DNA from 3 places in the Streptomyces sp. NPDC033270 genome. Region 1 is predicted to be linked to each of the others. Evidence: riboswitches for the same ligand, from Rfam matches in the RefSeq annotation. Region 1 holds a riboswitch; each other region holds the start of a gene.
What was found. A riboswitch is a leader RNA that binds a small molecule or an ion and turns the genes downstream of it on or off. The one in region 1 is predicted to bind S-adenosylmethionine.

Region 1 (3,265 bases):
ACGATCCGGCCCTCGTCGAGGAAGACGACCTGGTCGGCGACCTCACGGGCGAAACCGATCTCGTGGGTGACGATGATCAGGGTGGTGCCGCTGGTGGCCAGGTCCTTGATGACGGCCAGCACCTCGCCGACCAGTTCGGGGTCGAGCGCGGAGGTGGGTTCGTCGAAGAGGATGACCCCTGGCCGCAGGGCGAGGGCGCGTGCGATGGCGACCCGCTGCTGCTGGCCGCCGGACAACTGCCGTGGATAGGCACCGACCTTGTCGGCCAGGCCCACCCGGCCGAGCAGTTCACGGGCCAGCTCCTGGGCCTCGGGCCTGGTCAGCTTCCCGGTGGCCACGGGGGCGGCAGCCACGTTGTCCAGCGCGGTCAGGTGCGGGAAGAGGTTGAAGTTCTGGAAGACGAAGCCGATCCGGCTGCGCTGGCCCAGGATGGCCCGCTCGCTCAGCTCCTTGAGCCTCCCCCGGCCTTCCGTCGGGGGCACCCCCGTCTTGCCGCGCTCGCCGAGCCGGCGCACGCCGATCGGCTCACCGTTCACGCTGACGTACCCGACCTCGGGCTTCTCCAGGTGGTTGATCACCCGCAGCAGCGTGGACTTGCCGGACCCCGACGGCCCGAGGATCACGGTGACCTCGCCGGGCCGCACGGTCAACTCGACGCCGTCCAGGACCCGGTGGGCCCCGTACCACTTGTGCACGTCGTGGACCTCGACGGCGGCCGGTCGTATCTCGGCGGTCTCGGTGGTCTCGGCGATCTCCGTGGTCTGGGTGGTCATATCGCTATCTCCCTCCGAGCTCGGGCCCGCAGATCGCGCAGACCGCTCCGCAACTTCTGCAACGGCGTCGGCGGCAGGATGCGCGTCGCACCCCGGGAGAAGTACCGCTCGACGTAGAACTGGACGACGGAGACGGCACTCGTGAGGACCAGGTACCAGACGGTGGCGATCAGCAGCAGCGGGACGATGTCACCGGGGTAGGTGCTGCCCATGCTCTGCACCGAGCCGAACAGATCGAGCAGCGAGACGTAGAAGACGAGCGAGGTGCTCTTGATCAGGTTGATCAGCAGATTGACGTAGTTCGGGGTGATGGACCGCAGGGCCTGCGGAAAGACGATCCTCGTGAACTGGTAGCCCTTCGGCAGGCCGAGTGCCGATGCCGCCTCGTGCTGGCCCTGGTCGACCGCGAGGATGCCACTGCGCACCACTTCGGACGCGTACGCCGCCTCGTTCAGGCTGAGTCCGACCACCGCGACGACGATGTCGGTGGCGAGCCGGGACTCGTCGAACGTGAAGAAGGCGGGACCGAACGGAACCCCGAGGCTCAGCGTCTTGTACAGCGCGCTGAAGTTGTAGAGGAACAGCAGCACCACGATCAGCGGAACCGAACGGAACAGCCATGTGTAGGTCCAGCTGACCGCCCGCAGCACCGGGCTCCGGGAGAGCCTGCCGAGGGCGAGCAGGGTGCCGCCGAGCAGACCGAGCACGGCGCTGTACGCCGTCACCTCGAGGGTGATGAGCAGACCGTCGAGGATCGTCGGGCGCAGGAACCAGTACTGGAAGCGGTCCCACTGGTAGAAGGGGTTGGTCACCAGTCCGTGGACTGTCTGGGCGACCAGCACCAGCACGATCGCCGTGGCGATCCAGCGGCCTGGTCTGCGCAGCGGCAGCACCCGCTGTGCCGCCGGTGGCCGCGGTGCGGTGTCGTCGCCACCCGGCCGTTCGACTTCGGAAGGTCCGGCCTGGGAAGGTCCGGCCTGGGAAGGTCCGGCCTGGGAAGGTCCGGCCTGGGAAGGTCCGGCCTGGGAAGGTCCGGCCTGGGAAGGGCGTACGGGACGAGGCGCGGAGGAGGGTTCGGGGGTCTCCTCGACAGGAGGCGCTGAGGCAAGGGATACCGCAGCGCCCGGAGTTTCACTCATGAAGGGCTCCAGCGAATTCGGACACCCCGGACCACGGATGCGGCAACGCCACGGCGGCCCCGGAGGGGCTCTCGTGACGATGCGCAGGAAGGCGCGGAACGGGGGCTGGGGAGGGAGAAGGCGCACACCGCGACAGCGGCGGTGGGCATCAGAGACGCAGAGAACCGTCAGCCGTCAGTTGTGGCAGAAGGCACGGCAGGTGCAGCTCAGCTGCCGGTACACAGCGCGCTGTTGACGCGGAGCAGATCGACCGACCGGTTCGCGCACAGCAGCAGGCAGCCACGGCGCCGCCATGCGGCCGTCCCGAAAGCTGCGTACATTCCGTCACCATCGCTGTTCCGGCCCGTGCGGGCCTCGCGCTTACCGAAGGTCTTCCGGTCCGGTCGTCACCTGGGGCACCCCACCGCGGTGCGAGGGTTGCCGGTCAGCAAGCCAGGGCTTGTCGCTGACGCTCATGACCGATCTACGGCGTAAGTAGACAGACCTCGGACATGATTGTCAAAGCCTGCCCGACTCGTGGGACGACAAAACGACAAAACCGAGTCGGGAGAGACCCTGGCGGGGTGCAGCGGCATGCGGCATGCCCACATGTCATGTCACACCCCGTCAAGCAGGTTCGCTCTCCCTCCCCTTGCCGAAGCAGCGGCTCGGCTCGCCCCTGTTTGGGTGACGGGAGGAAGCCGTTCCTGCTGTTCGGGGCAGGCTGCCCCTGTCACTGATCCTCACTGCGCACGTCACACGTCTGTCATCGTGCGTCTCCAAAGAGAAGGACGGGCTCTTGACGGGATCGCAGCCTCGACGTGCCCTGCCGGCCGCGTTCTGTGCACTCGGCCTGGTCGGTAGCGCGCTCACCGTGGCTGCGTGTGCGACAGGGAGCGGGCCGGAGACACGGGCCTCTTCTTCCACGAAGGCGGATCCGGCGCACACCGATGTGCTGTTCATCGGAGCCCATCCGGATGACGAGTTCCAGTCCCTGGCCACGTTCGGGCAGTGGGGGGAGAACCCGGGGCTGAGCACCGGCGTGGTGACCATCACCCGCGGCGAGGGCGGCGGGAACGCCTCCGGCGACCAGGAGGGCGCCGATCTCGGCATGATCCGTGAGGACGAGGAACGCAAGGCCGTCGGGCGGGCCGGTATCCGCAATGTCTTCTACCTCGACAAGCCGGACTTCTGGTACACACTGTCCGCCCCGCTGACGACGACCATCTGGAACCGAGCACCGCAGCCGCCGAGGGACACCCTCTCGCGGCTGGTCCGGCTGATCCGGGCGACCACCCCGCACAAAGTGGTGACCATGGACCCGCGCCCGTTCAACCAGCACGGCAGCCACCAGGAGGCCGGTCGCCTCGCCGT
Region 2 (3,265 bases), on a different contig from region 1:
ACGGCCTCCCGGTCCCCGTCACCGAGCGCCGCGCACACCCACACCGCGTCGGTGCCGGGGCCGATGGCCGACAGCCCGGACACCAGCCCGCCCCCGCCCCGCTTGGCGCTCAGCGCCCCGTCGTCGCCCACGGCGTATGACACCGGCCCGCGATTGGACGCGACGAGAACCTCGGCACCTGCCCGGACCGCACTGCGCTCGGAGACCATGTCGCGACATTAACCCGCCGCAGAACCGCGCAAACGTACGGACACGGGTCAGGCCGCCCGCCGCGCCGCGTACTCGGGGATTTCGGCCATGGGCGGCCGCTCCTCGGTGTCCACGTCCGTGGTGCGCGCCACGAAGCCCTCCTCGCCGCGGTCGAATTGGGTGAGCCGGGGGCGCACCAGGTGGCCTCGGGCGAGGCGGAGCTGGGCGGTGCGGTAGATGGCGGCCGCCATCCGGCCGAGGGCCTGGCCGCCCTGGTGGCGGTGCTTGCGCACGCCGACGTCCACCTGGGCGAGGGCGTCGAGGCCGACGGTGTGCAGGGCGTCGACGAGCAGGCCGAGCTCGACGCCGTAGCCGACCGGGAAGGGCAGGCGCTCCAGGAGGGAGCGCCGGGCCGCGTACTCGCCGCCCAGGGGCTGGACGAAGCCGGCCAGCTGCGGCCAGTGGAGGTTCAGCAGCGGGCGGGCGACCAGCTCGGTGACCCGTCCGCCCTGCTCGCCCGGGTGCCCCCCGGCCTCCAGGGGGCGGTCGTACATCGCCTTGACGAAGTGGATGTCGGGGTCGGTCAGCAGGGGGCCGACGATCCCGGAGACGAAGGTGGCGGAGAACTCCCGCAGGTCGGCGTCGACGAAGCAGATGATGTCGCCGGTGGTGACCAGGAGGGAGCGCCACAGGACCTCGCCCTTGCCGGGCAGCGCGGGCAGCCGGGGCAGGACGGTGTCGCGGTGGACGACCCGGGCGCCGGCCGCGGCGGCGACCTCGGCGGTGCGGTCGGTGGATCCGGAGTCCAGCACCACCAGCTCGTCGACCAGGGGGACGGCGTCGCACATCAGCTCGGCGCGGATCGCGGCCACGATCGCGCCGACCGTGGCCTCCTCGTCGAGCGCGGGCAGCACGACGCTGACCGTACGGCCCGTCTGGCGCTTGGCCTCCAGCAACTGCTCCAGCGGACGGTCCGCGGCGGACCAGGAGCGGCTGCTCAGCCAGCGCTCCACCTCTTCCAGCACGTCTACGACTCCTCGGTGGCCGCCGGTGCCGCGACCGGTAGGCGATCCCTAGTGTGGGCCATTCTGTGATCCATCTCGCGGTTCGGACGACTATCTCAACGGTCAGTGCCTTCGGTTACAGTCTTGAACAACGCGGATGACCGTCGCATGTCGGGGTCGCCGCGCCACAAACGCCTGGGTTTCGTCCCAGCGCCATACCGCTCATCCAGAGGGGCAGAGGGATACGGCCCGTTGAAGCCCCGGCAACCCTCCAGCCGGTCTCCGCCGCGATCATCGCGCGCGAGGCTCCCGGCTAGGGAAGGTGCCAAATCCGTCTCATGGCGAGATGCGCCATGAGGAAGATGAGGAGAAAGGGCCTCGCCTCCATGGCTGTGTACAGCACCGAAGTCACCGAAATCGCCCCCACCGTCGCTCTGGGGCCCGCCGTCGCCCTGTCCTGCCGCGAGTGCGGTGAGCGCTTCGACCTGAGCCCGCTCTTCGCCTGCGCGACCTGTTTCGGGCCGCTCGAAGTCGCCTACGACCTGCCGAGCGGCGACCCCGAGGCGCTGCGCAAGCAGATCGAGGCCGGTCCGGACAACATCTGGCGCTACGCTCCGCTGCTGCCCGTCCCCACCGATGTGGCGGACAAGCCGAATCTGAACCCCGGCTGCACCAAGCTCGTCAAGGCCGACCGGCTCGCCGCCGAGCTGGGTGTCACCGGCGCGCTCTACGTCAAGGACGACTCCGGCAACCCGACGCACTCCTTCAAGGACCGGGTCGTCGCGATCGCCGTCGAGGCCGCCCGCGCCTTCGGCTTCACGACGCTGTCCTGCTCCTCCACGGGCAACCTCGCCGGCGCGGTCGGCGCCGCGGCGCGCCGCGCGGGCTTCAAGTCCTGTGTGTTCATCCCGCACGACCTGGAGGCCGGCAAGGTCGTCATGGCCGCGGTCTACGGCGGTGACCTGGTCGGCATCGAGGGCAACTACGACGACGTCAACCGCTTCTGCTCGGAGCTCATCGGCGACCCGCTGGGCGAGGGCTGGGGCTTTGTCAACGTCAACCTCCGCCCCTATTACGGCGAGGGCTCCAAGACGCTGGCGTACGAGATCTGCGAGCAGCTGGGCTGGCGGCTCCCGGACCAGATCGTCATCCCCGTCGCGTCCGGCTCGCAGCTGACGAAGATCGACAAGGGGCTCAAGGAGCTGATCGCCCTCGGGCTGGTCGAGGACCGGCCGTACCGGATCTTCGGTGCCCAGGCGGAGGGCTGCTCGCCGGTGTCGACGGCCTTCAAGGCCGGGCACGACGTCGTGCGCCCGCAGAAGCCGAACACCATCGCCAAGTCGCTGGCGATCGGCAATCCGGCCGACGGGCCGTATGTGCTCGACATCGCGCGCCATACGGGCGGTGCGGTGGAGCACGTCGACGACGAGCAGGTCGTGGACGCGATCAAGCTGCTGGCGCGGACGGAGGGGATCTTCGCGGAGACCGCGGGCGGGGTGACCGTCGGCGTCACCAGGAAGCTGATCGAGGACGGTGTGCTCGACCCGTCCCTGACCACCGTCGTGCTCAACACGGGTGACGGCCTCAAGACGCTTGACGCCGTCGCGCCGACGTCCGGGCCCACGGCCACGATCCGCCCGAGCCTGGACGCGTTCCGAGAGGCCGGCCTGGCAGGCTGAGTCCCGAGCTCTACGAACCCGCACTCCCCAACCCTGTCCGGAAGGCAGAACCCATGAGCGTCAAGGTCCGCATCCCCACCATCCTCCGTACGTACACCGGTGGTGAGGCCGAGGTCACCGCCGAGGGCGCGACCCTCTCCGAGGTGATCGCCGACCTGGAGAAGAACCACGAGGGCATCGCGGCCCGTGTACTGGACGACGCCGGCAAGCTGCGTCGCTTCGTGAACGTCTACGTCAACGACGACGATGTGCGCTTCGAGCAGGGCCTGGAGACGCCGACGCCGGACGGTGCGGGCGTCTCCATCATCCCGGCGGTCGCCGGCGGCTGCTGAGGCCGCACGCGCCCGGTGGCCGTCGTCTCTCGCCCCGATCGGTCGAGGGGTGAGCGCTAAT
Region 3 (3,265 bases), on a different contig from region 1:
GGTACGCAACGGCCGTCCTCCGTGCGGTAGTTCCACCGTGCGCCGTCCGCGACGAGTTCCTTCACCGCGCCGACGAAGCGGTCGACGTGCTCGTCGGGGGTGCCGGCGCCGAAGCTGACGCGGATGGCGTTCAGGGCGCGCTCGCCGGGGGCCGCCTCGGGGGCGCCGCACTCGCCGGGATCCTGCGGTTCGCTGCCCAGCAGGGTCCGTACGAGCGGGTGCGCGCAGAACAGGCCGTCGCGTACGCCGATGCCGTACTCGGCCGACAGCGCGGCGGCGAAGTGCGAGCTGTTCCAGCCGTCGACGACGAACGAGAGCACGCCCACCCTGGGTGCGTCGTCGCCGAAGAGGGAGAGCACCTTGACCTCGGGCACCTCGGCCAGGCCCTCCCGTACCCGGGCGATCAGCGCCTGCTCGCGGGCGACCAGGGTGTCGAAGCCGGCTTCGGTGAGCGCCTGGCAGGCGGAGGCGATCGCGTAGGCGCCGATGACGTTCGGCGAGCCGGCCTCGTGCCGGGCGGCGGTGGTGTGCCACTCGACGTCCACGCCGCCGTCGGTGCGCCGGGAGACCCTGCGGCTGGCGCCGCCGCCGGCCAGGTACGGCTCGCCGTCCCGCAGCCAGTCCGCGCGGCCGGCCAGCACCCCGGCGCCGAACGGCGCGTACAGCTTGTGGCCGGAGAAGGCGACCCAGTCGACGTCCAGTTCGGCGATGTCGAGGGGGTGGTGCGGGGCGAGCTGGGCGGCGTCCAGCACGATCCGCGCGCCGTGGGCGTGGGCCGCGGCCGCCAGCTCCCGCACCGGCCACAGCTCACCGGTCACATTGGACGCACCGGTCACGCACACCAGCGCCGGCCCGTAGGGCTCGCGCTCGGCGAGCGCCTTCTCCAGGGTGTCCACCGCCTGCTGCGGGGTGCGCGGCGCGTTGAGGTACGTCACCGTGACGTCCGCGCGCTGCTCCCAGGGCAGCAGCGAGGCGTGGTGCTCGGTCTCGAAGACGAACACCCGGGTGTCGGGCGGGAGTACGGAGGCGAGGAGGTTCAGCGAGTCGGTGGTGGCGCGGGTGAAGACCACCTGGTCGTCGGCTCGGCAGCCGAGGAACTCGGCGATGGTCCGGCGGCTGTTCTCGAAGAGGTCGGTGGAGAGCTGGGAGAGGTATCCGGCGCCGCGGTGCACGCTGCCGTAGTACGGGGCGTAGGCGGCCACGTCGTCCCAGACCCGCTGGAGCGCCGGTGCGCTGGCGGCGTAGTCGAGCGCGGCGTAGTCGACCTCGCCACCGGTCACGAGCGGGACCAGGACATCGCGCCCCAGAACCGGCAGCGGGGCACAAACGGAACTGTCGGCGGCAACGGCGGAAACAGACATGGCGAACTCCCGTGAGAGACAAGCGAATTCGCTGCGGGCGGGCGCGTCAGGGTGCGGCACAGCGCACTGCGGGGCGCCGCAGCGTGAAGGGAAAAGGGCTGCGGAAAAGGGGCCGTCGGGCCCTATCGCATTCGCTGGTTCACGGAAGTTCTCCCTCGAGGACCAGGATCCCTGGCGAGGGATCCGCGCTTGCCGCAGACCTCGCTGCCTGCGGCCTGGTCATCACCCGGGGCACCCCGCCACGGACGGAGGGTTGCCGGACAGCGGGCCGGGGCCTGTGTCGCTGTCACTCGTGACCTGCGCAGCATCTTGCCACACGATCAACAACGCGCAAGCCCCGGTCCGTATGACGGACTGGGGCCTGCGTCACACTCTGCGTCACCTGCCGCTCATGCGTTGCTTGCAGCCACCCACCGCTCCAGCGCCCGCCGGGCGGCGCCGGAGTCGATCGAGGCGGCGGCCTTCTCGATGCCCGCGCGGATCTGCTCCGCCAGGGGGGCGTCGCCCGGCTCCAGCGCGACCAGCGCGGCCGCGGAGTTCAGCAGGACCGCGTCGCGTACCGGTCCGGTCTCGCCGTCCAGCAGCCGGCGGGCCACCTCCGCGTTGTAGGAGGCGTCCGCGCCGCGCAGGGCCTCGACGGGGACCAGGTCGATGCCGACGTCCCGCGGGTCGAAGCGCTCCTCGCGCACCGTGCCGTCCCGCACGACCCACACTCGGGAGGTCGCGGTCGTGGTCAGCTCGTCCAGGCCGTCGTCGCCGCGGAAGACCAGCGCCGAGGAGCCGCGCTCGGCGAGCACACCGGCCAGGATCGGCGCCATCCGGGCGTCGGCGACGCCGGTCGCCTGGGCGCGGACCCTCGCGGGGTTGGTCAGCGGGCCCAGCACGTTGAAGGTCGTGCGGATGCCGAGCTGCCCCCGGGCGTTGGCGACGTGCCGCAGCGCGGGGTGGAACTTCACCGCGAAGCAGAAGGTGATGCCCGCTTCCTGCGCGACCTCGGTGACCCGCTGCGGGGTGAGGTCGAGATTGACGCCGAGCTTCTCCAGCACGTCGGAGGCTCCGCTGGCCGAGGACGCCGCGCGGTTGCCGTGCTTGACGACCTTCGCGCCGGTGCCGGCCACCACGATCGAGGACATCGTGGAGATGTTGACGGTCTTGGCGCCGTCGCCGCCGGTGCCGACGATGTCGACGCTGGGGCCGGGGACCTCGATCAGTCGGGCGTGCGCGTACATGGTGCGCACGAGTCCGGAGATCTCGGCGACGGTCTCGCCCTTGGCCCGCAGCGCCACCGCGAAGCCGGCGATCTGGGCGTCGCCGGCCTCGCCCCGCATGATCTTGTCCATCGCCCAGGCGGTGTCGTCGGCGCTGAGGTCACGGCCGTCGAGGAGGGCGTTGAGGATGCCCGGCCAGGTGTGGGCCGCCACGCTGTCGCCGCCTGCCGGGGTCACAACGTTCATGGTCCACGCTCCTGGTGTGTTTCCTGCTTATGACGTCACCTTATCGACCCGCGAGCACGCCGGAGGGCCCCGTCCGATCGCCGGACGGGGCCCTCTGGGTGGCGTACTGCCTACGGTGCGCTACGAGGCGCCGAGGGGATCAGTGGTGGCCGTGGCCGCTGGTGATCTCCTGGTACTCCTCGACCGTGGGCTTGGCGATGACGCTGTCCTCGCCGTAGTAGGACTTCGAGAGCTTGGCGCGCAGCTTCTGCGAGCGCTTGATCTTGCGCTTGACGCCGTTCTCGTCGACCTCCGGGCCCAGTTCGAGCGGCTTGGGCTGCTCGTGCTGCGTCAGGAGGTGCAGCTGCTCCTGGTCGAGCGGCTCGTGGACCTCGATGAACTCACCGTGCGGCAGGCGCTTGATGATGCCGGACTCGCGGCCGTGCAGCACCTTGTCCCTGTCGCGCCGCT

Region 2: linked by a shared signal. The riboswitch ahead of thrC (threonine synthase) and the one ahead of ACZ5XZ_RS02690 (amino acid ABC transporter permease) in region 1 are both predicted to bind S-adenosylmethionine.
Region 3: linked by a shared signal. The riboswitch ahead of ACZ5XZ_RS37475 (aminotransferase class V-fold PLP-dependent enzyme) and the one ahead of ACZ5XZ_RS02690 (amino acid ABC transporter permease) in region 1 are both predicted to bind S-adenosylmethionine.

The regions. Positions count from the first base shown of each region.
Region 1 covers NZ_JBVIRA010000001.1:576,449-579,713, reverse strand. Annotated here, with positions in the region: gene ACZ5XZ_RS02695 (amino acid ABC transporter ATP-binding protein) at 1-773, opposite strand, end outside; gene ACZ5XZ_RS02690 (amino acid ABC transporter permease) at 770-1,912, opposite strand; SAM riboswitch class IV at 2,264-2,372, opposite strand; gene ACZ5XZ_RS02685 (PIG-L family deacetylase) at 2,691-3,265, shown strand, end outside.
Region 2 covers NZ_JBVIRA010000007.1:171,043-174,307, forward strand. Annotated here, with positions in the region: gene ACZ5XZ_RS13490 (alpha,alpha-trehalose-phosphate synthase (UDP-forming)) at 1-209, opposite strand, end outside; gene ACZ5XZ_RS13495 (glucosyl-3-phosphoglycerate synthase) at 258-1,214, opposite strand; SAM riboswitch class I at 1,413-1,562, shown strand; gene thrC (threonine synthase) at 1,580-2,872, shown strand; gene ACZ5XZ_RS13505 (MoaD/ThiS family protein) at 2,926-3,204, shown strand.
Region 3 covers NZ_JBVIRA010000046.1:6,878-10,142, reverse strand. Annotated here, with positions in the region: gene ACZ5XZ_RS37475 (aminotransferase class V-fold PLP-dependent enzyme) at 1-1,361, opposite strand, end outside; SAM riboswitch class IV at 1,542-1,659, opposite strand; gene trpD (anthranilate phosphoribosyltransferase) at 1,751-2,815, opposite strand; gene qcrB (cytochrome bc1 complex cytochrome b subunit) at 2,955-3,265, opposite strand, start outside.